One region of the Rheinheimera sp. ATLC3 genome, then DNA from elsewhere that is predicted to be linked to it. Evidence: predicted binding sites of a transcription regulator. Region 1 holds the regulator's gene; the other holds the start of a gene.
What was found. Region 1 encodes FliA, which starts transcription of late flagellar genes. Its sites were predicted from a motif close to GCTAAAGTTNNNNNNNNNNCNGCCGATA; they were not measured.
Positions count from the first base shown of each region.

Region 1 (3,129 bases):
GCTAATTATCGAAAACCTGCAGCAATTAGGATTGTCTGAACAGGTTGCTGATCAGCTGGCGTGTTTTATGCCGGAAGAGCTAAACAGTGCAGATGCCTGGGAGGCAGCTTTAGAGCTGCTTGGCGGACAACTGAGCACAACCAATGACGATATATTGCGCCGTGGTGGGGTGGTTGCGTTGGTTGGCCCGACAGGTGTCGGGAAAACGACAACGGTTGCTAAGCTTGCGGCAGAGTTTGCCAAGCGCCATGGCGCCGATCAGGTGGCCCTGATTACCACGGATAGTTATCGGATTGGCGCTTTTGAGCAATTAGCGACATTTGGCCGGATAATAGGTTGTCCGGTAAAACTGGCAAAAGACAGTGATGAGCTGGCGCTGTTAATTAATCAGTTACAACAACGCAAACTGATATTGATAGATACTGCAGGTATGAGCCAGCGCGATGTACGTTTGGCTGAAAAACTTGCCAGCCTGATGCATAATAGTCGTGTCAAAATAAAAAGTTATCTGGTATTGTCTGCGACAGCGCAGGCAAGGGTTATGCAGGAAAGTGTCACCCATTTTAAACGTATTCCGTTGTCTGGTTGTATTTTCACCAAACTTGATGAATGCTTAAGTTTAGGTGAAGTGATCAATGTGGCTATTGCAAATGCGCTGCCGGTAAGTTACTTGACGAATGGCCAGCGTGTCCCTGAAGATATAGCTGTTGCTGATGCACAGAAGCTGGTGCAGCAGGCAGAGAAATTACGAATTGCACAAAGTAGTACGGTTCACCAGTGGTATAACGACCAGATGAGCCGCGCGGACGGAACCTATGCATAGTCATGACAATACCGATGATCAAGCCAATGGCCTGAGAAGAATGAATAAGCAGATGGTAAAAGTAATATCAGTTACCGGTGGTAAAGGCGGCGTGGGTAAAACCAACGTTACGCTGAACCTTGCCATGTCGCTGGCCCAGCTGGGAAAGCGCGTGCTGGTGCTGGATGCAGATTTGGGCCTGGCTAACTGTGACGTTATGCTGGGGCTTCGGGTAGAAAAAAACTTATCGCATGTACTGGCGGGCGAGGCCGAGCTGGATGATGTGATCATCGACGGCCCTTTTGGTATTAAAATTATACCTGCCACGTCCGGCTCTCAGAATATGACAGAGCTGGCGCCAGCTGAACATGCAGGGCTTATCAGAGCCTTCAGCGAATTACAGACGCCTGTTGATGTCTTGTTAGTTGATACAGCAGCCGGTATTTCCGATATGGTGCTGAGTTTCTCCAGAGCCTCACAGGATGTGATGGTTGTGGTTTGTGATGAGCCATCCTCGATTACGGATGCTTACGCCCTGATGAAGATCCTCAGCCGTGACCATGGTGTCGAAAAGTTTAAGATAGTTGCCAATATGGTGCGCAGCCTGAAAGAAGGCCAGGAACTGTTTGCGAAGTTAACCAGAGTAACTGATCGCTTTTTAGATGTCAGTTTAGAGCTTGTGGCGACCATTCCTTACGATGAAAATGTGCGTAAAGCAGCACGTAAACAAAAAGCCTTTGTTGAAGCATTCCCAAAAACACCAGCCAGCATGGCGGTGAAGAGTCTGGCATTGAAAGCTGCAAAATGGCCATTACCTGCTACTGCGTCCGGGCATCTGGAGTTTTTTCTGGAACAGCTGGTTCAACCTCACATTGATCGGGGGATAGCGTGAACAGTAAAATTGCAGCTTATGGTGGTGTTGACCATATGCAGCAGTTGGTCGAACGCCACGCCCCTTTGGTTAAACGCATAGCTTACCATCTGATGGCGAGACTACCAGCTAGTGTGTTGGTCGATGATTTAATTCAGTCAGGTATGATTGGCCTGATAGAAGCAGCGAAAAACTTTGATGGCAGCAAGGGTGCCAGTTTTGAAACTTTTGCCGGTATCCGTATCCGCGGCGCTATGCTTGACGAAATGCGCAGAGGGGATTGGACTCCCCGCTCTGTACATCGTAACGCCCGTTTGATCGCGGAGACCATAGCAGAGCTTGAGGCTTTGTATGGTAGAGACATAAAAGATAGTGAAGTTGCTGAAAAACTTGATATATCTTTGGATGAATACCATCATATGCTAAGTGATATCAGCAGTGGCAGAATCATCGGGATAGAAGATCTTGGTGTTTCAGAAGATGTGCTGGTAACCTCTGGTGATACTGACTCAGATCATTTATATGAAAGTCAGGCAAGCGAAAGCTTTCATCAGGATTTAGCAAAAACAATCAGTAGTTTACCTGAGCGTGAAGCATTAGTGCTTTCGCTGTATTATAATGACGAACTAAACTTGAAGGAGATCGGGGCAGTGCTTAATGTCAGTGAGTCCCGGATCAGTCAAATCCATAGTCAGGCATTGGTCAGATTAAAAGCCAGAATGCAGGATTGGTTGTAACCTATTCTGAGATAACAGTAATATCTCGTCGGAGGGGATTTTGGATAAGAACATGAAAATTCTTGTGGTAGATGATTTTTCAACCATGAGACGCATAATAAAAAATCTGTTACGTGACCTTGGCTTTACAAATGTATCTGAAGCAGACGACGGTAGCACAGCGTTGCCTATGCTGCAAAACGGTGATTTCGATTTCGTGGTAACTGACTGGAACATGCCTGGCATGCAAGGTATTGATTTACTTCGGGCAATTCGAGCAGACGCCAAACTAAAACATATTCCGGTGCTGATGGTAACGGCTGAAGCGAAGAAAGAGCAAATCATTGCTGCTGCGCAGGCTGGGGTGAACGGTTATATTGTAAAACCTTTTACTGCCGCTACGCTGCAAGAGAAGTTAGCTAAAGTGTTTGAACGGATTGGCTAATCGTAACTGACAAAGGAGCGTTGCCATGTCCGCAATTACGGAGCCTTTAATTTCACTGGAGCAGGCCAGGGAGTTAGTCCAACTGCTGGAGATGGGAGAAAACGAGTCTGCCAATGAGTTGGTACAGCAGTTGGCTGTACCTGGTTCTTCTGAATTGTTTGCAGAAGTTGGCAAACTCACCCGTCAATTGCATGATTCACTTAAAAATTTCCAAATTGACCCTTCGTTAAACAACTTGCTCGAGGAAGATATTCCCGATGCAAAAAAACGGCTTAATCATGTTATAGACATGACA
Region 1 is NZ_CM182103.1:735,375-738,503, reverse strand. Features, by position in the region: gene flhF (flagellar biosynthesis GTPase FlhF) at 1-823, shown strand, start outside; gene AC5SV9_RS03480 (MinD/ParA family protein) at 816-1,694, shown strand; gene AC5SV9_RS03475 (RNA polymerase sigma factor FliA) at 1,691-2,410, shown strand; gene cheY (chemotaxis response regulator CheY) at 2,463-2,834, shown strand; gene AC5SV9_RS03465 (protein phosphatase CheZ) at 2,860-3,129, shown strand, end outside.

Region 2 (3,129 bases), 1.8 Mb from region 1:
ACTACTTTTTGCCACTACAAGGCGTCGCGTCTATGCACTGTTCAGCTAATGTCGGCAAAGATGGCGATGTTGCGGTGTTCTTCGGTTTGTCAGGTACCGGTAAAACTACGTTATCAACCGATCCTAAGCGGCAGCTGATTGGTGATGATGAGCACGGCTGGGATGACGACGGCGTATTTAATTTTGAAGGCGGTTGTTACGCAAAAACCATCAACCTGTCGCAAGAAAACGAGCCTGATATCTACAATGCTATCCGTCGCGATGCACTGCTGGAAAACGTGACAGTGCTGGCTGACGGCGATATTGACTTTAATGATGGTTCTAAAACTGAAAACACCCGCGTGTCATACCCGATTTATCATATTGATAATATCGTAACGCCAGTGTCTAAAGCCGGTCATGCCAAAAAAGTGATTTTTTTAACAGCTGATGCGTTTGGTGTATTACCACCGGTATCGAAACTGACAAAAGAACAGGCTAAATATCACTTCCTTTCGGGTTTTACCGCTAAACTGGCCGGTACTGAGCGGGGTATTACAGAACCAACACCGACTTTCTCCAGCTGTTTTGGTGCAGCATTTTTAAGTCTGCACCCAACCAAGTATGCCGAAGTGCTGGGTAAGCGCATGGAAGCTTCAGGCGCTGAAGCGTATTTAGTGAATACTGGCTGGAACGGCAGTGGTAAACGTATTTCTATTAAAGCGACGCGGGCTATTATCGATGCTATTTTAGACGGCAGCATTGAGAACACCGAATTTGTTCAGTTGCCGTATTTTAATCTGGCGATGCCAAAGGCGTTATCTGGTGTAGATGATGCGTCTATTCTGGACCCGCGCAATACCTATGGCAATGCCGGACAGTGGGACGAAAAAGCCAAAGATTTAGCCAAGCGTTTTGTCGACAACTTTGTTAAGTTCACCGACAATGCTGAAGGTAAAGCACTGGTTGCTGCAGGTCCGCAACTGTAATCAGCAATTCTGATAAAGAGGTCGCGTATGCGGCCTTTTTTATTGGTAGTTTCTAATGCTAATTCATGACAGAATTTAGCATTATTGCTGGCAAGCCCTGGTCTCTATGGCTAAAGTAAGTGCTGGCATAGCCGCTAAATATTGTTTAGTAAGACATTTCCTGCAACATAATGTAGTGTGAATGTAGCTTGGTGAAGAACCTGCAGGCAGAAAGAGGTGATAAATGTTACGGTCCATAACGATACAAAAACGTTTACTGGCGGCTTTTGGTGCTCTGGCACTGTTGCTGGCGATAACGGGCATATTTAGTGTTCAGAGTTTGTCTAAGTTTCGGGAACAGGCTGATCTGGTTGAATCCAACTTACTGCCTTCAATAAGTTATCTGGGGCAGGTTGAGGCGCTTGCTCACCGTTCGCGGGCAACGACACTGCGATTACTGTTGGCAATTGATATCACACAGGAAGGTGCAACGTTTGAGCAAATCAAACGCCTAAACAGTGAAAAAGTTGATATCAGTCAGAAGTATGAAGCAACCATTTATATGCCAGAAGAACGGACTTTGTATGAGCAATATAAAGACGTAGACCAGCAATATAGAGACTTACAGCAGAAGGCGCTCGACTTCTTACGCCAGGAAGAACTTGGCGCTGCGCAAGACTTACTGGACCAGATGAACCCGCTGGCAGACCGTATGGTCTCAGTTCTGGGGCAGTTATCTGAGTTAAATCAGAAAGCCGCATCTGATGCGCGTAAACAATCTATTTCAACCTATGAATCGGCAAAATGGGCTGTTGTGGCATTGATTATTGTCGCTGTCGTTATTGCTATCGCGATTGCTCTGTTGATTTCCCGCAGTATTAGCCAGCCATTATCGCAAGCTGTTGTTTCAGCTCAGTATATTGCCGATGGAGACTTGACCAGGCCGTTAACGGTAGAAGGTAACGATGAGTTAACTTCACTGGCTAACGCGCTGTCGCAGATGCAACAAAAACTGCGTGATGCGATCAGCCACATTTCCAGCTCATCCAGTCAGTTGGCCTCCGCTGCAGAAGAGCTTAATGTGGTAACAGACGAGTCTGCCAAAGCGTTGCAGTTACAAAATGACGAAGTACAGCAAGCCGCAACTGCGATTACTGAAATGAGCTCTGCCGTTGATGAAGTAGCAGGCACTGCACTTAAAACATCCGAAGCTTCTGTACAATCTGCCAGCCTGGCAAAAGATGGTACGCAAAAAGTGCTACAGACCCGCAGCGTGATTGAAAAGATGAATGGCGAAGTGCAGCAGAGTACCAAAGTCATTAATACGCTGGCGGATAAAGTAACGTCAATTAATCAGGTGCTGGAAGTTATTCGCAGTGTGGCAGAGCAAACTAACCTGCTGGCGCTGAATGCTGCCATTGAAGCTGCCCGTGCCGGTGAAGCCGGCCGTGGTTTCGCGGTGGTAGCAGACGAAGTACGTAGCCTTGCACATCGCACGCAAACCTCTACTGGCGAAATTGAGCAAATGATCCAGCAGGTACAGGGCTCAGCCAGTGAGGCAGTAAATGCAATGCAACTCATCAGTGGTAATGCAGACAATGCACAGAATGTTGTCGCCGCAGCTGCAGATGCGCTGGAGCTGATAGCCGAGAATATCACCGCAATCAGTGATCAGAACCATGTTATTGCCGGTGCAGCGGAAGAACAGTCTAAAGTTGCACGTGAAATCGACCGCAATATTGTCACCATCAGTGATCTGGCTGCGCAGACTGCAGCGGGCTCTAACCAGACGACAGCCAGCGCAACCGAGTTATCGCGCTTAGCGATACAGCTGAATGAACTGGTTGGCAGATTTAAGCTTTAACAACATTACAGAACTGCAAAAGCCCGCATTTAATGCGGGTTTTTTGTTGGTCAATGAAGAAAGTAAAATAAAAGTCAATTTAATGATTTATATGTTTACTTTTGAATTCATTTGAATACACTGGCTGTTAAGTGAACACCGCTTAATGGGAAGTATCTCTTTATGAGCTCAAAAACCGTGCCTTTCAGCGCCCGGATTAGCGTCGAGGATGCTGAGTTTATCAGTAGCCTGGAATTCGATGGCGCGCATACGCCGTCTGATAAATTAAGAGCTTTATTGGCCCAGACACGCCGCCGGCATGAAGGATTCACTGATTAC
Region 2 is NZ_CM182103.1:2,486,353-2,489,481, forward strand. Features, by position in the region: gene pckA (phosphoenolpyruvate carboxykinase (ATP)) at 1-968, shown strand, start outside; gene AC5SV9_RS11470 (methyl-accepting chemotaxis protein) at 1,192-2,811, shown strand; gene AC5SV9_RS11475 (hypothetical protein) at 2,974-3,129, shown strand, end outside.
Region 2: AC5SV9_RS11470 (methyl-accepting chemotaxis protein) is a predicted target of FliA. The motif match lies at 1,078-1,105, and genes of this name have one in related genera.